DNA from 3 places in the Arthrobacter melezitosi genome. Region 3 is predicted to be linked to each of the others. Evidence: predicted binding sites of a transcription regulator. Region 3 holds the regulator's gene; each other region holds the start of a gene.
What was found. The regulator HrcA, encoded in region 3, represses chaperone genes, less so after heat shock. The targets are predictions, from matches to a motif close to TTNGCACTCGNNNNNNNCGAGTGCNAA.
Positions count from the first base shown of each region.

Region 1: groES (co-chaperone GroES) is a predicted target of HrcA. The motif match lies at 1,504-1,530, and genes of this name have one in related genera.
Region 2: groL (chaperonin GroEL) is a predicted target of HrcA. The motif match lies at 4,972-4,998, and genes of this name have one in related genera.

Region 1 is NZ_JBTNDJ010000001.1:523,257-530,004, reverse strand. It holds gene groL (chaperonin GroEL) at 1-997, opposite strand, end outside; gene groES (co-chaperone GroES) at 1,068-1,364, opposite strand; gene ACX80W_RS02625 (THUMP-like domain-containing protein) at 1,609-2,853, shown strand; gene ACX80W_RS02620 (HAD family hydrolase) at 3,016-3,705, shown strand; gene ACX80W_RS02615 (shikimate 5-dehydrogenase) at 3,717-4,511, opposite strand; gene ACX80W_RS02610 (glutamate--cysteine ligase) at 4,670-5,809, shown strand; gene ACX80W_RS02605 (GNAT family N-acetyltransferase) at 5,894-6,421, shown strand; gene ACX80W_RS02600 (alpha/beta fold hydrolase) at 6,418-6,748, shown strand, end outside.
Region 2 is NZ_JBTNDJ010000015.1:58,895-65,642, reverse strand. It holds gene ACX80W_RS13880 (lipid II:glycine glycyltransferase FemX) at 1-693, shown strand, start outside; gene ACX80W_RS13875 (threonine/serine exporter family protein) at 736-2,415, shown strand; gene ACX80W_RS13870 (uracil-DNA glycosylase) at 2,420-3,184, opposite strand; gene ACX80W_RS13865 (DUF3263 domain-containing protein) at 3,309-3,605, shown strand; gene ACX80W_RS13860 (LytR C-terminal domain-containing protein) at 3,631-4,257, shown strand; gene ACX80W_RS13855 (TM2 domain-containing protein) at 4,321-4,812, opposite strand; gene groL (chaperonin GroEL) at 5,159-6,748, shown strand, end outside.
Region 3 is NZ_JBTNDJ010000002.1:61,727-68,474, reverse strand. It holds gene ACX80W_RS03005 (16S rRNA (uracil(1498)-N(3))-methyltransferase) at 1-60, opposite strand, end outside; gene dnaJ (molecular chaperone DnaJ) at 63-1,190, opposite strand; gene hrcA (heat-inducible transcriptional repressor HrcA) at 1,414-2,427, opposite strand; gene ACX80W_RS02990 (DUF3097 family protein) at 2,589-3,443, shown strand; gene ACX80W_RS02985 (DUF4870 domain-containing protein) at 3,522-3,941, shown strand; gene hemW (radical SAM family heme chaperone HemW) at 4,249-5,478, opposite strand; gene lepA (translation elongation factor 4) at 5,515-6,748, opposite strand, start outside.

The DNA of each region.
Region 1 (6,748 bases), on a different contig from region 3:
CTCCGTCGACGATGGTGGTGGCGTCCTTGGTGACCGTGATGCGGCGGGCCGAACCCAGCACCTCGAGGCCGACCTGGTCGAGCTTCAGGCCCAGGTCGGGGGAAACGACCTGTGCACCGGTGAGGGTGGCGATGTCCTGCATCATGGCCTTGCGGCGGTCACCGAAGCCCGGCGCCTTCACGGCGACGGCATTCAGGGTGCCGCGGATCTTGTTGACCACGAGGGTGGACAGCGCTTCGCCTTCGATGTCCTCGGCGATGATGAACAGCGGCTTGCCGGCCTGCAGGGCCTTCTCCAGCAGGGGAAGGAATTCCGCCAGGGAGGAGATCTTGCCGGAGTTGATCAGGATCAGCGCGTCCTCGAGGACGGCTTCCTGGCGCTCGGCGTCGGTCACGAAGTACGGCGAGAGGTAGCCCTTGTCGAACTGCATGCCTTCGGTCAGGACGAGTTCGGTCACGGTCGAGGAGGACTCCTCGATGGTGATGACGCCGTCCTTGCCGACCTTGTCGAACGCCTCGGCGAGCAGGTCGCCGACCTCGGTGCTCTGGGCGGAGATCGCGGCGACGCTGGCGGTCTGGTGGCCGACAACTTCCTTGGCATTCTCCAGCAGGCGCGCGGCGACGGCCTCGACCGCGACCTCGATGCCATGCTTGAGCTGGCCCGGAGCGGCGCCGGCGGCCACGTTGCGCAGGCCTTCCTTGACCAGGGCCTGGGCGAGGACGGTGGCCGTGGTGGTGCCGTCACCGGCGACATCGTTGGTCTTGGTCGCTACTTCCTTGGCCAGCTGGGCGCCGAGGTTTTCGTAGGGATCGTCGAGTTCGACCTCACGGGCGATCGTGACGCCGTCGTTCGTGATCGTGGGAGCGCCCCACTTCTTGTCCAGCACGACGTTGCGTCCGCGCGGGCCAAGCGTCACCTTGACGGTGTTTGCAAGCTTGTCGACGCCGGCCTCGAGTGCGCGGCGGGCTGCATCGTTGAACTCCAACTGCTTTGCCATGTCTTGTTCCTTTCAGGCTTGTGCAGTGGAAAGACCCCGGCCAGAAAGGCCGGGGTCCTTCTGGGAAAAACTACTTAACGACGATCGCCAGGACGTCGCGCGCCGAGAGAACCAGGTATTCCTGGCCGCCGTGCTTGACCTCGGTTCCGCCGTACTTCGAGTAGATGACGACGTCGCCTTCGGCAACGTCGACGGGAACGCGGTTGCCGTTGTCGTCGACACGGCCCGGCCCTACAGCTACAACTTCGCCCTCCTGGGGCTTCTCCTTAGCGGTATCCGGGATGACCAGGCCGGAAGCAGTTGTCTGCTCGGCTTCCAGCGGGCGGACAACAATACGATCCTCAAGAGGCTTAATAGAGACCGACACTCGGGCTCTCCTTTGCGTTCGTTACTAATGGAATGTAGGCCGTCGGTGCAGCACTGGCCGTCGTCGCGGTGCCGGCCGGCACTTTCCTCGGGATTAGCACCCTCCTAGTGAGAGTGCCAACCCTGACTTTATGCACTGGTTAGCACTCGGTCAAGGCGAGTGCCAGATCGCCCGGTTTCCGGGACCCCGGCCGGCGCCCGGCGGCGCGCAGCGCGGCCCCGGGCGCGTCGCCTAGGGTTGGACCATGGCTTTCGAGAATCCCCCCACCGACAACCTGGCACCGATCCTCACCCCGCAGGGCTGGGAGCTGCTGAACTCGCTGGGGCCCTACTCGGAGGCCGGCAGCCTGCAGCTGAGCGAACAGCTGCGCAGGTCCGGCCACGCCCCGGAGGTGGTGGCGGCGGCCCTGACCCAGTCCCGCCTGCGGGCCAAGGCCCACGCGAAGTTCGGCGGCTTCGCGGACCGGATGGTGTTCACCCCCGCGGGCCTTGAACAGGCGACCCGGCTGCGGGTCGCGGCCCACCACGCCCAGCGGTACGTGACGGCGGATCTGCTGCGGGTGGCGGACCTGGGCTGCGGGATCGGTGCGGACTCCATGGCCCTTGCGACGCTGGAACGGCAGGTGACTGCCGTCGAGCTCGATGAGACGACCGCGGCCGCCGCGACAATGAACCTGCTGCCCTGGCCGAATGCGTCGGTGCTGAACGCCGATGCGTCGAGCGTCGATATGACGAAGTACGACGGCGTGTGGCTCGACCCGGCCCGCCGCAGCACCTCGACCTCGGGCACGACCCGCCTGTTCGATCCCGAGGCGTTCTCTCCCCCGCTGTCCTTCGTCGAGGACCTCGCCGGCCGCGGCATCCCGGTCGGGGTGAAGCTGGGCCCCGGGATCCCGCACGAGGCGGTGCCGGCGGACTGCGAGGCGCAGTGGGTCTCGGTGGACGGCGACGTGACCGAGGTGGCCCTGTGGTTCAACGCGCTGCGCCGGCCCGGTGTGCGCCGCGCCGCCCTCGTGCTCAGCGCCCACGGCGCAGCCGAACTGACCAGCACCGAGGACTTCGGGGCGGGCCCGGAGGCGCCCGTGGGCGCACCGGAGGGCTACCTGTACGAGCCGGACGGAGCGGTCATCCGCGCGGGCCTCGTCGCCGACGTCGCGGAGCGGCTCGCCGGGCACCTCCTCGATCCCCGGATCGCGTACATCTGCGCCCCGGAGCTGCGCGAGACCCCGTTCGCCCGCCCCTACCGGATCGTCGAGACCCGGCCGTTCAACATCAAGGCCCTCAAGCAGTGGGTCCGCGCCGAAGGCATCGGCGTGCTGGACATCAAGAAGCGCGGCACCTCGGTGACCCCCGAGGAGGTCCGGCGCCAGCTGCTCAGCGGCTCCGGGAAGGCCCGGAAGAAGGCCACCCTGGTGCTGACCCGGATCGGCGACGACCGGGTGGCCCTTGTCGTGGAGCCGGTCCCGGCGCACCCCGCGCAGGACGCCTAGGGCGGCGCCGCCGTCCCCCGTCGTCCCCCGCCGGGTGGCCCGGGCGCGCCGGGACCCGGGCGTGTACCGGACGGCCGCGCCGCGGGCCAGCCGGAGAAATCCGCCGGGCACGGGCGCCGCTTCACTAGACTCGGGGCAACTCCGGAAAGCAAGGTGGCAGCCATGACCCCCCAACCATCGTCCCCGCGCCGCGGCGTCCTCTTCGACGTCGACGGAACCCTCGTCGACTCCAACTATCAGCACACGATCGCCTGGTGGCAGGCCTTCCGCCGCTTCGGGCACGACGTGCCGATGGCGGAGATCCACCGGGCGATCGGCATGGGCGGTGACAAGCTCGTCGAGCACCTGCTCGGTGAGGACCGCGACGCCTCCCTCGACGGGGAGCTCGACGCGACGCACGGCGCCGTGTTTTCGACCTACTGGCCCTCGCTGCGCAGCTTCGACGGCGCCGGCGACCTGCTGGGCCGCTGCTTCGACGAGGGCCTCGTCGTGGTCCTCGCCTCCTCCGCCTCCGGGAAGGAACTCGAGGTGCTCCGCAGCGTCATCGACGCCGACGCCGCCATCACCGGCGCCACGAGTTCCTCGGACGCCGAGAACAGCAAGCCCTCCCCCGACATCCTCCAGGCCGCCCTCGAAGCCGGCGGTCTTGAGGCGGCCAACACGGTCTTCGTGGGCGACTCGGTCTGGGACGTGTTCTCGGCGACCGAGCTCGACATCCCCACCATCGGCATCACCACCGGGGGCACCAGCGAGGCCGAACTGCGCGACGCCGGCGCCGCCGAGGTGTACAAGGACGTCCGGACGCTCCTGAGAAACTTCGCCGGCAGCCCCCTGGCGAAGCTGCTGACCTAGCGGCCCGCCGGTTACCCCTGCCGGGAGAACTCGCCCGCGGCGGCCACCTGCTCCGGGGTGGGACGCACCCCGGTGTAGAGCACGAACTGCTCCTCAGCCTGCAGCGCGATCACCTCGGCGCCGGTGATCACCGGCTTGCCCGCGCCGCGCGCGGCACGGATCAGCGGGGTCTCCGAGGGCAGGGCGACGACGTCGAACACCACCGAGGCCGCCTCGATCGCCGCGGCGGGGAAGGAGACCTCGTCGGCGTCCGGGCCGGCCATCCCCACCGGGGTGACATTGATCAGCAGCCCGGCGGTGGAGGAACCGACGTCCTGCTGCCACGCGAACCCGTACAGCCCGGCCAGGGCCCGGCCGGCCTCCTCGTTCCGCGCCACCACCGTCACGTCCCGGAATCCGGAGTCTCGCACCGCCGCCACGACCGCCTTGGCCATGCCGCCGGAGCCGCGCACCAGCACCGAATGGTCCGTGGACACCCGGTGGTCGGCCAGCAGCCGGGCCACGGCGAGGTAGTCGGTGTTGTAGGCAGTGAGGACGCCGTCGTCGTTGACGATGGTGTTGACCGAATCGATCGCCGTCGCCGAGGGGTCCATGCGGTCGACGAGGGCGATGACGTCCTCCTTGAAGGGCATGGAGATGGCGCAGCCGCGGATCCCCAGCGCGCGCACCCCGCCGATCGCCGCGGGCAGGTCCGTGGTGGTGAACGCCTTGTAGATGTAGTTCAGCCCCAGCTCGTCGTACAGATAGTTGTGGAACCGTGTCCCGATATTGCTGGGCCGGGCGGCGAGGGAGATGCACAGGGTCATGTCTTTATTGAGGATCGGCACGTGCCCATTGTTCCATCCGATCGCCGTGCGCGCCGGTGCGGGCCCTGCACTACGATTGGGCTCAGTTCTCATTCGCGATGACGCGCTGCCGAGGCGAGAAACCAGCACACAGTCCGGTACCGGTCAGGAGCCAGCCCATGAAGATCGATTTTGCCCGCTCAGCCCAGTCCACCCTGGGAGTGGAGTGGGAGCTGGCCCTCGTGGACCGGCACAGCGGAGAGCTTGTTTCGGCCGCCGAGGAGGTCCTGCGCGGGGTCACCGCGAACCATCCCGAGCTCCAGGACGACGAGGAACACCCCCACATCAAGCAGGAGCTGCTGCTCAACACCGTCGAACTCGTCACCGGCGTCTGCACAACGGTCGCCGAGGCGAAGGCGGACCTGAGCCGGTCCCTGGCCGCGGTGCGGGAGGTGACCGACCCGATGGGCGTCGAGCTGTTCTCCGCCGGGTCCCACCCCTTCAGCGCCCCCCGCTCCCAGCACGTCTCGGACAAGGAACGCTACTTCAAGCTGATCGACCGCACGCAGTGGTGGGGCCGCCAGATGGTGATCTACGGCGTGCACGTGCACGTGGGCCTCGATTCGCGGGACAAGGCCCTGCCGGTGCTGGACGGCCTCATCAACTACTTCCCACACTTCCAGGCGCTCTCGGCCTCCTCCCCCTTCTGGTGCGGTGAGGACACCGGCTATGCCTCCCAGCGGGCCCTGCTGTTCCAGCAGCTTCCCACAGCGGGCCTGCCCTTCCAGTTCCCGGACTGGCAGGCGTACGAGGCGTACGTCTCGGACATGTTCACCACCGGGGTCATCGACTCGGTGAGCGAGATCCGCTGGGACGTCCGCCCGGTCGGCAACCTCGGCACCGTCGAGATGCGGGTCTGCGACGGACTGTCCACCCTGCAGGACGTCGGCGCCGTCGCCGCGCTCACCCAGTGCCTCGTCGACGAGTTCTCCAGCCAGCTTGACGCCGGGGAAACCATCCCCACGATGCCGCCGTGGCACGTGCAGGAGAACAAGTGGCGGGCCGCCCGGTACGGCCTCGACGCCGTCATCATCCTCGACGCCTCCGGCAAGGAACAGCTAGTCACCGAGCACCTCACCGAGGTGCTCAACCGGCTGGAGCCGGTCGCCGCCAAGCTGGGCTGCAGCGATGAGCTGGCCGACGTCGAAACGATCATCACCCGGGGCGCCGGCTACCAGCGCCAGCGCCGGGTCGCCGAGGAAAACGGCGGCAACCTGCGGGCCGTCGTCCTCGACATGGTCGACCAGCTGCGCCGGTAGCGCCCGGCCCCAACGCGCCGCCGGCACAGGGACCCGGACCCGTGCCGGCCTGGCCGCCGGAGCACCCCCGTGAGAGGATCAGCCATGCAGATCGTCCTCTCCCCCATGCCCGCAGAAAGGCTGGGCCGCTGGCTTGCCGGCAGCATGAGCACCTATATCGACGAACGGGTGATGGCCGGGGAGACAATCGAGCAGGCCCGGGCCAACGCCGGGCGCTCCCTTCAAGCGTTCTTCCCGGCCGGAAGACCCGCCCCCGGCCACCTTGTCTTCGACTTGGTGGCGGAGGAGTCACCGGTGGGCTACCTCTGGATCGGGCCCACGGAGGAGCAAAAGGATGCCTGGTGGGTGTACGACATCGCCGTCGACGAACCGTTTCGACACCGGGGACTCGGCCGGCAGGCGATGCTGCTGGCCGAGGAGGAGGCACGCCGGAGCGGTGCGTCCTCGCTCGGGCTCAACGTCTTCGGGCACAATGGGCCCGCCCAACGGCTCTACGAACAACTCGGCTACACGACCACCGCAATCCAGATGAAGAAACAGCTGTCCGGCGGGGAGGCGGCCGGGGGCGCCGGGCGAACGGTCGAGGACCCCAGGGAAGGAACCCACCGATGAGCGAGGTGCACTCCTCCGACGGAACCCGCATCGGCTACGAAGCCCAGGGGGCGGGCCCGGCGGTCATCCTCATCGACGGCGCCATGTGCCACCGGGATTCGGGGCCGATGCGCGCCATCGCCCCCGGGCTGGCGGCGGCCCGCACCGTCGTGCTCTACGACCGCAGGGGCCGCGGGGCCAGCGGCGACACCCTTCCCTACGCCGTGGACCGGGAGATCGAGGACATCGCGGCCCTCATCGGCGCGGTCGGCGCTCCGGCCACCCTGCTGGGACTGTCCTCCGGAGGGGCGTTGGCCGCCCTGGCCGCGGCCCGCCTCGGCGGGGAGG
Region 2 (6,748 bases), on a different contig from region 3:
GCGGCGGGCCTGCGCAAGACCTTCGACCTGCAGCCGAACGACCATACGGCCCTCCTGGACACCAGCCCGGAGCCGAACCAGCTGCTGCGCAACCTTTCCTCGCGCGGGCGCAACGCCGTGCGCCGGGCGATCCGGGAAGGTGTCGAGGTGCGCCGCGTCGAGCCCACCGAGGAAAACTTCAGGACCATGTACCGGCTGATGGCCCACATCGAGGACCGTTCGGCCGCCCGGCTCAGGTCCTTCGAGTACTACAGCAGGTTCTGGGCGAACTTCGCGGCGGCGGGCCAGGGCCGCCTCTACTTCGTCTACGAGGACGGCGAGCCCTCGGTGGGTGCGTTCGTCATCAACTACGGCAGCAAGGGAACCTACAAGGACGGCGGGTCAAAGCCCGGGCGTTCCCAGTACGGGGACTCCCACCTCCTGCAGTGGACCGCCATCACCGACCTCAAGGACGAGTTCGCCATACGCGAGTACGACTTCTGCGGAACCCCGCCGGCCGACCGGCTCAAGGACACCTCCCACCCGCACCACGGACTCGGCCTATTCAAGACGAGCTTCTCCAAGACGGTCACCGACTTCACCGGCTGCTGGGACCTGGCCCTCGACGACAGGAAGTACAAGCTGTGGACCGCCGTGGGGGAGCGGGTGGCCCGCCAGATCTACTGGCGCCGTCACCAGCAGCCCTTCTACTGATCGAAGAACCGCCCGCGGGGCAGCAAGGCAGGGAAAAACACCGTGGATGACAAGGCCGGCTCGAACGGTGGCCGGAAACCGGACACCAATCCCTCACCGGCGGCAGGCCCACTGCCGGTGATCCAACACCCGATCCGTCCGCCGTCGGCCCAGGGGCCGTCGGTGGTCCGGAAGCCCGGCGGTGAGCCCTCGCCCCCGGCGGGCGGCACGCCGGCCGTCCCCGGAGCCAGGCCGCGCCCGCGGCCCGCCCGGCGGCCCTCCCGCCAACCGTCGCCCACCGATGCGCTGCCGACGACGCCGCGCACGGTGCGCCCGGACCGTTCGAACGCTGCGGCCCGGAACGTGCTGCGCCGGCTCGTCCAGGGTGAGGAGCCGCCGACCCAGGCGATGAGCATCGTGGAGCGGCTCGCCGGGAGCCCCTACGCCAACCCCACCATCGCGGTCGGGGGGCCCGACGCCAGCGCCCGCAAGACCCTCGACTTCGCCCTGAGCCTGGCCGAGACGATGTTCCGCTACGGCGCCGGGGCGCTGGAGGTCGAGACGAGCATCATCGCCGTCACCGCGGCCCTGGGCCTCGACCACATCGAGGTTGACATCACCAACCAGTCGGTGGTGATCAACTACTCCGCCAAGGACCAGACGCCCACCACCGTGCTGCGCGTGGTGAGGTCCTGGACGAACAACTACGCCGGGCTGGTGTCGATCCACCAGCTCGTCTCCGACATCGCCGCCGGCGGGGTCTCGCGCATCGAGGCGGCCCGGCGCCTCGAGCAGATCACGAGGCGGCCCAAGCCCTTCCCGCGCTGGATGGTCACCGCCGCGTTCGGGATCTTTGGTGCGGCAATCGTCGCCTTCATCGGCGGGGGAGTGCTCGGAGCCCTCATCGGGTTGGGCAGCTGTATCCTCGTCGACCTCGTCTCACGCCAGCTCGGCCGGTGGAGGGTGCCCGAGTTCTTCTCCGTGGCCACCTCCTCGGCGATGGCCACCCTGACCGCCATGCTCTTCTGGTGGCTTGAGGTGCCCATCGCGCCCTCGCTCGTGGTCGTCGGCGGCATCCTGCTGCTCCTTCCGGCGGGCCGGCTCGTCTCGGCCACCCAGGACGCGATCAACGGATTCCCCGTCACCGCGGCGGGACGCTTCCTGTCGGCGCTGCTGATCTTCGGCGGGGTCGTCGCGGGGATCGCTGTCGCCCTGGTGTTCGGCTCGGCCATCGGCATCCCGGAGCTCGAACTGCTCGCTGCCCCCACCTCGCCGTATCCCTGGCCGGTGATCGCCGCGCTGATCTTCATCGCCGTGGCGATGTTCGCGGTCACCGAGCAGACGGACCTGTCGCTCGTGGTGCCCACCGCCCTGGTGGGAACCGCCGGCTACGTGCTCTGGATTTCGGCGATCAACGCCGGGGTGGGCTACCGGCTGGCGCCGGCGCTGGCCGCGGTGCTGATCGGCGCGCTGTCGCGCATCGTTGCGCTGCGCATGGGCGCGCCCCAACTGGTGCTCGCGGTGCCGGCGGTCATGTTCCTCTACCCGGGGCTGGCGATCTTCCGCTCGATGTACATGCTCACCACCAACACCGGCGTCCCCAGCGCCGGGGCGCTGGGACTGTTCAATGCGCTCACCGTGATCCTCGCGGTCGCGGGCGGGGTGGTGCTCGGCGACAACCTCGCCCGGCCCCTGACCCGGGGCCTCGGCAGCAACGAACGACGGCGTAACCGCCGCCGGTAGCCCCTCAGCCGCCCAGCCAGTCCACCGGGTCCGCGCCCTGCTCCCGCAGGAGCGCGTTGACCCGGCTGAAGGGCCTGGAGCCGAAGAAGCCGCGGGAGGCCGAGAGTGGACTGGGGTGCGCCGACTCCACCGTGGGGACCCCGGCGAACACGGGCTTCAGCTTCAGGGCATCACGGCCCCACAGGACGGCGACCAGCGGGCCACCCCGCGCCACGAGCGCGTGCAGCGCCGCGTCGGTGATGTCCTCCCAGCCCCAGCCGCGGTGCGAGGCCGGTTCCCCCGCCCGCACGGTCAACACGCGGTTCATCAGCAGCACGCCCTGCCGGGTCCACCCCGAGAGGTCCCCCGTGGCGGGTGCCTGCACGCCGAGGTCCGCCGACAGTTCCTTGTAGATATTCACCAGGCTCCTCGGCAGCGGGTGGGTCGCCGGATCGACCGAAAAGGCGAGCCCGACCGAATGCCCCGGCGTGGGGTAAGGATCCTGGCCGACGATCACGACCTTCACCCCGGCCAGCGGGCCGCTGAAGGCGCGCAGGATGTTTTCCGGCTCGGGAAGGATCCGGTGGCCGGCGCGGCGGTCCTCCTCAAGCCGGGCCGCAAGCCGGTGGAGTGCCGTTTCGTGGGGTGCCAGGGCGGGCGCCCAGCCCGAGGCGACCATCGCCCCGATCGGGGCAGGGGCCGCGAAGGGAAAGGCGGGGGTGCCCGGCGCTCCGCCCGGACCGGCCGGGTCCGGCGCCGGAAGGGGGAACAGGGCATCCTCGAAGTGCATTCCCTCATTCTGGCCGATCTGCCCGGCAGCGGGGATCCCGGGGACGATCGGTGCGTCGTATGACAGGCATGTCATTCGCCACTACCATGGGTGCGGAAGCATTCACTACGAGGAGGAGCGGCGCGTGAGCGAGCCAGCGGGGGCCCCTGCCCCAGGGCCCGGCAGCCGGGGCGCCCTCAGCGAGCGGGAACAGCAGATGCTGGCGCTCGAACGGGAATGGTGGAAGTACTCCGGGGCCAAGGAACAGGCGATCCGGGACCTCTTCAACATGTCCGCCACCCACTACTACCAGGTCCTCAACGCGTTGATCGATTCGGAGGCGGCACTCGCCCACGACCCGATGCTGGTGAAGCGGCTGCGCAGGCTGCGGACATCGCGCCAGCGCGCCCGCTCCGCCCGCCGCCTCGGCGCCGAGATCTGACCTACCCAAGGATCCCCACGCCGCCATGAGCCAATACCCCCAGGACGAGTTTGACCGGATCCCCGAGAAGGCGTCGCGCCATGGCGTGCACCGGGAGCGGCTGGTGGCCGTCCGTGGAAGCGGTCTCGGGTTGAAGATCGCCGTGGGCATCCTCGCGCTGCTGGTGGGCCTTGCCGCCTACTTCCTGCTTCCGCGGCTCGAGTTGGGCAGTGCCCAGAACGCCTCGGCCGCAAATGCCCGGCCGTCGGCCACCGCCGGCGAGACGGCGTCCCCCTCTCCCGAGCGGATGCGTTCGCCGGAGGCCTCCGGAACCCCGTCGGCCTCCGACCCGGCGTCACCTTCGCCGTCGGCCTCGGCCTCGCCGGAGGCCCCCGCCGTTGATAAGTCCCAGCGGGTCAACGTCCTCAACGGCACCGGGGTCCCCGGGCTCGCCGGGACGGTGGCAGGGCGGCTTGGGGCGGACGGCTGGACCGGCGCGGCGGCCGGGAACTGGGCCGGAGCCCCGCTCGAAGCGTCGGTCGTCTTCTACAACGGGCTCGAGCAGCGCGCCGGTGCCGAGGCCGTGGCCGCGGTGCTGGGCATCGCGGGAGTGCAGGACGGCGCCGGGGTTTCGCCGGACCTCACGGTGGTCGTGGGGCCCGACCTCCAGTAGGCCCGCTGCCTGGCCGCAGCCTGCCCGGCGGCCCCGGCGCCCTGCTTACTCCTTCAGCGGAACTTACTCCTTCAGCGGAACGCCCCTGGCGTCGCGCCGGAAGGACTCGGCACCCACGAGGATCATGATGCCCTCGATGAAGCCCCAGATGGCTCCCAGTCCAAAGGTCACGATCGTCACGACGATCTGGGCGATCCCGATGCCCACATAGCCAAGGTAGAACCGGTGGATGCCCAGGGAGCCGAGCAGGACCCCGAGGAGCCCTGCGACGAGCCGCGACTTCTGCTCGGGGTATCCGGATCCGTAGGGGTAGCCGGGAGGCCCGTACGGCTGGCCCTGCGGGTAGGAGCCCTGGAACTGGCCCTGCGGGTAGGGGTTCTGCTGGTAGGGGCTCTGCTCGTAGGGGTTCGGCTGGTGCTCACCCTGCTGGTGCTCACCCTGCTGGTACGGGGTCTGCTGGTACCCGCCGGGCTGGGGGAACCCCTCAGGCTGGGGAGGGGGTACCTCGCCTGCGGGATCCGAACCGGAACGGGGTTGGTCTGGGGTCGTTGACACGTCTCTCCTTGGTTGTTGGTGCTGCTCCTACGCTATGCCCGGCCGCGGGAGCACGTCATCAGGTAGAACCCCCGATCCGGCCCCCGGTTTTCAGGGTTGTCCCGGACGGGTTGACCTCCGACGGCTTGCACTCGTGCGGTGGGAGTGCTAATTATTGACTTAGCACTCGAACCCGCTGACTGCTAAGTCACGGGCGTTGAGGAAAGCAGGCATGCCACTGGGGTGAGGGTGGACTCCGGAACGTAAAGAGATCGTCCCGGTGCCGCCCGTCCGTCGCGGGCACCCCAGGCAGGTGACCACTCGTTTGCTGAAATGCATAACTGTCCCCGAAAGGACCTACGCCGTTATGGCCAAGATCATTTCTTTTGATGAAGAGGCCCGCCGCGGCCTCGAGCGTGGGTTGAACATCCTCGCTGACGCCGTCAAGGTAACGCTGGGCCCACGCGGCCGCAACGTAGTCCTCGAGAAGAAGTGGGGCGCCCCCACGATCACCAACGATGGTGTCTCCATCGCCAAGGAAATCGAGCTGGACGACCCGTTCGAGAAGATCGGCGCAGAGCTGGTCAAGGAAGTCGCCAAGAAGACCGACGACGTCGCAGGTGACGGCACCACCACGGCCACCGTCCTCGCCCAGGCCCTGGTCAAGGAAGGCCTCCGCAACGTCGCCGCCGGCGCCGATCCGCTGAGCCTCAAGCGCGGCATCGAGAAGGCCGTTTCGGCCGTCACCGCCGAGCTGCTGGCTTCCGCCAAGGAAATCGAAACGAAGGAAGAGATCGCCGCCACGGCTTCGATCTCGGCCGGTGACACGCAGATCGGCGACCTCATCGCCGAAGCGCTCGACAAGGTCGGCAAGGAAGGTGTCATCACCGTCGAGGAGTCCAACACCTTCGGGCTGGAGCTCGAGCTCACCGAAGGCATGCGCTTCGACAAGGGCTACATCTCCGGTTACTTCGTGACCGACGCCGAGCGCCAGGAAACGGTCCTCGAAGACCCCTACATCCTGATCGTCAACTCGAAGATCTCCAACGTCAAGGATCTCGTCGCCGTCCTCGAGAAGGTCATGCAGTCCGGCAAGCCGCTGCTGATCATCGCCGAAGACGTCGAAGGCGAAGCCCTGGCCACCCTCGTGGTCAACAAGATCCGTGGCACCTTCAAGTCCGTCGCCGTCAAGGCTCCGGGCTTCGGTGACCGCCGCAAGGCCCAGCTGGCCGACATCGCCATCCTCACCGGTGGCCAGGTCATCGCCGAAGAGGTCGGCCTCAAGCTCGAAAACGCCACGCTGGACCTGCTGGGCCAGGCACGCAAGGTCGTCGTCACCAAGGACGAGACCACCATCGTCGAAGGTGCCGGCGACGCCGACGCCATCGCCGGCCGCGTTGCCCAGATCCGCGCCGAGATCGACAACTCGGATTCGGACTACGACCGCGAGAAGCTGCAGGAGCGCCTGGCCAAGCTGGCCGGCGGCGTTGCAGTCATCAAGGCCGGCGCAGCCACCGAGGTTGAGCTCAAGGAGCGCAAGCACCGCATCGAGGACGCCGTCCGCAACGCGAAGGCTGCCGTTGAAGAGGGAATCGTCGCCGGTGGCGGCGTTGCCCTGATCCAGGCCGGCGCGAAGGCGTTTGCCAGCCTCGAGCTCTCCGGCGACGAGGCAACCGGTGCGAACATCGTCCGCGTTGCCATCGATGCTCCGCTGAAGCAGATTGCCTTCAACGCCGGCCTCGAGCCCGGTGTTGTCGCCGACAAGGTCCGCGGCCTGCCCGCCGGCCACGGCCTCAACGCCGCAACCGGTGTCTACGAGGACCTGCTCGCCGCAGGCGTCAACGACCCCGTGAAGGTCACCCGCTCGGCGCTGCAGAACGCCGCGTCGATCGCCGGGCTGTTCCTGACCACCGAGGCCGTTGTTGCGGACAAGCCTGAGAAGGCTGCCCCCGCAGGC
Region 3 (6,748 bases):
CGACCCGACGGCGGCGGAGCGCACAGCGGCGGGCTCCCCGAAGAACAGCGGAGAGGTCACTGCTAGAGGTTCCCCAGCCGCTCGCGCAGCCGGGCGAAGACGCCGGAGCCGCTGCTGGCCAGCTGGCCCTCGGCCGACTCCTCGCCCCGCAGCTCGGCAAGGCGGCGCAGCAGCTCCTCCTGGGCGGCGTCGATGTTGCGCGGAGTCTCAACGTTGAGGTGGACCAGGAGGTCTCCGCGGCCCTGGCCGCGCAGGTGGGTGACGCCGAGGCCCCGGAGGGTGACGACCTCGCCCGGCTGGGTGCCCGGCTTGATCGGGAGTTCCTGCTCGCCGTCGAAGGTGTCGAGGCTGACCGAGGTGCCCAGCGCGGCCGCCGTCATCGGCACGCTCAGCGTGACGTGGAGGTCGTCGCCGTCGCGCAGGAAGGTGCTGTCGGTGTTCACCCGGATCTCGATGTACAGATCGCCCTGCGGCCCGCCGGCGGTGCCCGCCTCGCCCTGGCCGCTGAGCTGGATCCGCGTTCCGGTCGAGACGCCGGCGGGGATCTTGATGGTGAGGCTGCGGCGTGCGCGGACGCGCCCCTCGCCCTTGCACTCGTGGCAGGGGTTGGGGATGACGGTCCCGAAGCCCGAGCAGCTGCCGCACGGGGCGCTGGTCATGACCTGGCCGAGGATGGAGCGCACGGCGCGCTGGACCTGGCCGGAGCCGCCGCAGATGTCACAGGTCTGCGGCGAGGTGCCGGGCTGGCAGCAGGTGCCGTCGCACGTGCTGCACACGGCCGCGGTGTCCACCTCGATCTTCTTGTTGATGCCGAAGACCGCGTCCTTGAGGTCGATTCGCACGTTGATCAGTGCGTCCTGGCCACGCCGGGTGCGTGAGGGCGGCCCGCTGGGACTTCCTCCGCCGAAGAAGGTTTCGAAGATGTCCTGGAAGGCGAATCCGGAGCCGGAGTACCCCGAGCCGAAGCCGTTGTCGGTTCCGTTCTCGTTGCCGGTGGTGTCGTAGACGCGCCTCTTCTGCGGGTCGGAGAGCACCTCGTAGGCGTGGCTTACCCGCTTGAACTCCTCGGCGGCGTCGGGGCCGGCGTTGACGTCCGGGTGGAGTTTGCGCGCGAGCTTCCGGTAGGCCTTCTTGATCTCCTCGTTGCTCGCGCCCTGCGATACGCCGAGCACCTCATAGTGATTACTCACTCCTGCACATCTCTTCCTGTAGAACACGCTGTCTGGCTGATGAACTTGCGTGCCGGGTCCGGCTGCCGGGCCCGGCAGCCGGAATTTCCCGGCGTTGGCTTCGTGGCCTGGATTGCCCGGCCACGTGTATTCGATTCTGGATTTTCGGCCCGGGTTTCCGGCCGAGGTTGTTCAACCTGGGTTTTTCGACCGGTGTTATTCGACCGGTGTTATTCGACCGGTGTTATTCGGCGAGGATCCGCGACAGGTACCGGGCGACTGCCCGCACCGCGGCCATCGTGCCCGGATAGTCCATCCGGGTCGGACCGAGCACCCCGAGTTTCGCCGTAGCGTCCGGTCCGTAACCGGTGGCGATCACCGATGCCTCCGAAAGACCTCCGTAGGGGTTTTCACTGCCGATCCGGACCGAGATGCCGCGGGCGTCCTGTTCCATCTCCGAAAGGAGACGGAGCATGATGACCTGTTCCTCGAGTGCTTCGAGCACCGGTCCGATGCTGAGAGGAAAGTCTACTGTGGACCGGGCCAGGTTCGCCGTGCCCGCCATCACGATGCGGTCCTCCCTGCTCATTCCGGCAAGGTTCTCCAGGGCGGAGATCAGCGCCGCCCCGGTCGCACTGAGGGCGGGCGGGAGCACTGCGGCGGTGGAGGAGAGTTCCGTGGGCAGCGCGGAAAGGGCCACTCCCGCGACCCGGGCCAGGATCCGCTGCTTGAGGTCGGCCAGTTCGGCTTCCTCGATCGGGGCGGAAACCGGGACCACCCGCTGCTGCACGGTTCCGTTGGTGGCGATCAGCACCACGAGGACCTGGCGGGGCGCGAGGAGGACGAATTCGATGTGGCGCACCGCCGCTCCGCCGAGGCGCGGGAACTGCACAACGGCCACCTGGTTCGTCAGCTGGGCCAGGAGCCGCACCGTGCGGTCCATGACGTCGTCGAGATCGCCGGCACCCTCGAGCAGTGACTGGATGGCCCGCTTCTCGGCCGCCGAGAGGGGCTTGACCTCCGAGATGCGGTCGACGAAGGTCCGATAGCCCTTGTCCGTGGGGATGCGCCCGGAGCTTGTGTGGGGAGCGGTGATCAGCCCCTCCTCCTCGAGCACGGCCATGTCGTTCCGGATGGTGGCGGACGAGACACCGAGCCGGTGCCGGTCCACAAGGGCCTTCGACCCGACGGGCTCCCGGGTATGCACGTAGTCCTCAACTATTGCCTGCAGCACTTCCAGGCGTCGTGGTTCGCTCATCTCGTTCACCTCCGCAGTCGCGTTGTCTTTTGGGCGGAGCGCACCGTCCATGGTTAGCACTCGACACACCTAAGTGCTAAGTCTAGTACGTTCGGGGGGATTGTTAGCATTGGAAAGACCGGCGGCAACTGTGCGTCGGCGCACATGGAAGCGAGATCAGGGTGGCCGACTACGCCTGGGGGGCCCAGGACATCTCCGCCCCCAAACGCACCGTCCTGCCGGATGTTCCGGCCGATCCCGGCCTCGTCCTGGAGGACGTGCAGAGCGGTTTCGTCGGGGCCGTGGTCCGGGTGGAGAAATCCGGCGGCCTGCATGTGATGGTCCTCGAGGACCGGCGGAACAAGCGCCGGACCTTCCGCCTGGGGCACGGCTTCCTGGTTGACGGCGCCCCGGTCCACGTTGTTGCCCCCACGGCTGCGCCTGCCAAGTCCGCCACGCGGACCGCGTCCGGCTCCGTAAAGGTCGAGGGCGCCCGGGCGCGCGTGGCGCGGGCGAGCCGGATCTGGGTGGAGGGCCAGCACGACGCCGAACTTGTCGAAAAGGTCTGGGGTGAGGACCTGCGGCTCGAGGGCATCGTCGTCGAGCCCCTGCACGGGGTCGACGACCTGGCCGGTGTTGTCCGAAGCTTCGATCCGGGTCCGCAGCGGCGCCTCGGGATCCTGGTGGACCATCTCCTGCCCGGGACGAAGGAGTTCCGCATCGCGCAGGAGGCGATGGCCCTGCCGGGCGCCCGGGGCAATGTCCTGATCGTGGGCCACCCCTATGTCGACGTGTGGCAGGCGGTGAAGCCCGGCGCGCTGGGCCTCGCGGCCTGGCCCGTGGTTCCCCGCGGGCAGGACTGGAAGACCGGCATCCTTGCCGGACTCGGCTGGCCCTCCAACAGCCAGGCCGCCGTCGCCCAAGGGTGGAAGCGGATTCTGGGCAGTGTGAAGTCCTACGCGGACCTCGAGCCGTCCCTGCTGGGCCGGGTCGAGGAAGTCATCGACTTCCTGACCGCCGGCCACCCCGGCTCCTGATGCCGCCGGCACGCGGCACCAAGTACCCTTGGAGAAAGTCCTGGGGTCAACCCGCCACGCTGCAAAGGAAATTACCCGTTGCCAAACACTGCCGACAAACCCCAGAACTCCGGAGCCGGCGGAAACCGGCCCGCCTTTGAGGGAGCGCCCGCCACTGCCCTGCCGCTGACGGCCTCGCAGGACCGGCAGTTTGCGACGCTGGCCCACTTCGGCGGCATCCTGGGGTTCCTGCCCTCCCTGGTGATCTACCTGATCTTCAAGGACCGTGGCCCCTTCACCGCGCAGGAATCGAAGGAAGCCCTGAACTTCACGCTTCCCCCGACCCTCCTGGCCTTCGCTGCCTGGCTGCTCTCGCTGCTTCCCGTGATCGGTGGCGTGTTCGCGGTCGTCAACGCGCTGATCTGGGTCGGCATCGCGGTGTGTTCCGTGACCGCGGGAATCCAGGTCAACCGGGGCAGGCCCTACCGCTACGCGCTGAACCTGCGGCCGCTGCGCTGAGCCCGCCCTTCTGACGTCGCCCGAACCGCTCCTGCCCGCTGAGAGGCCCGCGTCGGCGGGTGAATTGGATCCAATCCCAGCCCGGGGTTCCTTCTGCCCACTGACCGGCCCCGATCAGTGGGCATATCCAGACATGCCCACTCATCAGTGGAGGTCGGTGGGCAGGATTGCTCGAACGGACGCCCGATCTCAGTTCTGCCCAGTGATCAGCGGCTTTCAGTGGGCAGGATCGCTTTGAGTGCGTCCCGGTCACACACCTGCCCACTCATCAGCGGCGATCAGTGGGCAGGGATGCCTGTGGGCGCTCCTAGTCCGGCAGGAGGCGGCGCACGACGGCGTCGGCCATCAGCCGTCCGCTGCCGGTCAGGCGCAGCTGCCCGCGGATGGCTTCCGCACCCTCAATGAGCCCGTCGGCGATCAGCCCCGCCACGGCGAGCCGCCCGGCCGGCTCCAGCCGGTCAATCGCCAATCCCTCGCGCAGACGCACCCGCAGCAGAATGTCCTCGACGTAGCGGTCATGGTCTGACAAGACCTCGCGGCCGGCGGCGGGCGACGTACCGGGGGTCAGCGCGGCCGCGTAGGCCCTCGGGTGCTTCACATTCCACCAGCGGACGCCGCCCACGTGGGAGTGCGCTCCCGGGCCGGCGCCCCACCAGTCATCCCCCCGCCAGTACGCCAGGTTGTGGCGGCACTCGTCGGCCGGGGTCCGGGCCCAGTTGCTGACTTCGTACCACTGCATGCCGCCGGCGGTGAGCAGTTCGTCGGCGAGGGCGTACTTGTCGGCGTGGTCGTCGTCGTCGATGGGGGGAACCTCGCCGCGGCGGATCCGCCCGGCCAGCTTTGTGCCGTCCTCGATGATGAGGGCGTAGGCGGAGATGTGGTCGGGCTCGTAGGAGAGGGCCGTCGTGAGCGAGTGCCGCCAGTCCTCAAGGGACTCCCCCGGCGTGCCGTAGATGAGGTCGAGGCTGACGTTCAGGCCGGCCCGCCGTGCCCATTCCACGGCCTGCGGCACCCGGGCGGGCGAATGGGTGCGGTCAAGGACCTTCAGGACGTGCGGAACCGCCGACTGCATGCCGAAGGACACCCGGGTGAACCCGGCCTCCGCGAGGATCTGCAGGGACTCCTCGGTCACCGAGTCGGGGTTCGCCTCGGTGGTGACCTCCGCGCCGTCGACCAGGCCCCACTGATCCACCGCCCTCGCGAGGATGCCGGCGAGGTCCTCCGCCGGGAGCAGCGTCGGGGTGCCGCCACCGAAGAACACCGTGGAGAGCGGCCTCCGGGGAACGCCCGAAGCGTCAAGGGCCTCACCGGCGAGGGCGATCTCCTGATGAACGGTCCCTGCGTACTGGTCCTGCGAGCCACCGCCGCCGAGTTCGGTGGCGGTGTAGGTGTTGAAGTCGCAGTAGCCGCACCGGACGGCGCAGAAGGGAATGTGGACATACAGTCCAAAGTTCCGGTCCGCCGCGCCCTCCCGGGCCTGCTCCGGGAGGATCCCGTCCGCCGGCGCGGGGAGTCCGAGGGGCAGTGCGCTAGGCACCGGACACCCTCCGGGTGGAGGGGTGGTTCACGAACTTCACTTCTTGGATTTGTCCTTCGAGTCGTCGGAGGACAGGGCGGCGATGAAGGCCTCCTGGGGTACTTCGACCCGCCCGACCATCTTCATGCGCTTCTTGCCCTCCTTCTGCTTTTCGAGAAGCTTGCGCTTACGGGTGATGTCGCCGCCGTAGCACTTGGCCAGGACGTCCTTGCGGATGGCCCGGATGCTTTCGCGGGCGATGATGCGCGATCCGATGGCAGCCTGGATGGGCACCTCGAACTGCTGGCGCGGAATCAGTTCCCGCAGCTTGCCTGTCATCATGACCCCGTAGCTGTAGGCCTTGTCGCGGTGCGTGATGGCGCTGAACGCGTCGACCTGTTCGCCCTGCAGGAGGATGTCCACCTTCACGAGGTCCGACACCTGGTCGCCGTCGGCCTTCCAGTCAAGGGAGGCGTAGCCGCGGGTCTTGGACTTGAGGAGGTCGAAGAAGTCGAAGACGATCTCGGCCAGCGGCAGCCAGTACCGCATCTCGACACGGTCCTCCGACAGGTAGTCCATGCCGCGCATGTGGCCGCGCCGCTGCTGGCAGAGCTCGATGATGCCGCCCACGAACTCGTTCGGCGCGAGGATGGTCGCCGACACCATCGGTTCGCGCACCTCCTTGACCTTGCCCGTCGGGTACTCACTCGGGTTGGTCACGGTGACCACGCTCTTGTCTTCGAGCGTCACCTCGTACACGACGTTGGGCGCCGTCGAGATCAGGTCCAGGTTGAACTCGCGCTCCAGCCGTTCCCGGATGATCTCGAGGTGGAGCAGTCCGAGGAAACCGACGCGGAACCCGAACCCGAGGGCGGCCGAGGTTTCGGGCTCGTAGGTCAGGGCGGCGTCGTTCAGCTTGAGCTTGTCGAGCGCGTCGCGCAGGACCGGGTAGTCGGTGCCGTCCAGGGGATACAGCCCCGAGAAGACCATCGGCTTCGGGTCCTCGTAGCCGCCCAGCGACTCGGCGGCCGGCTTGGCCAGGTTGGTGACGGTGTCGCCGACCTTGGAGAGGCGGACATCCTTCACCCCGGTGATGAGGTAGCCGACCTCCCCGACGCCGAGGCCCTTGGAGGGCGTGGGCTCCGGGGAGCTGACACCGATCTCGAGGAGTTCGTGGCTGGCCCGGGTGGACATCATCTGGATGCGCTCGCGCGGGCTGAGGTGCCCGTCGACGACGCGGACGTAGGTGACGACGCCGCGGTACGTGTCGTACACCGAGTCGAAGATCATG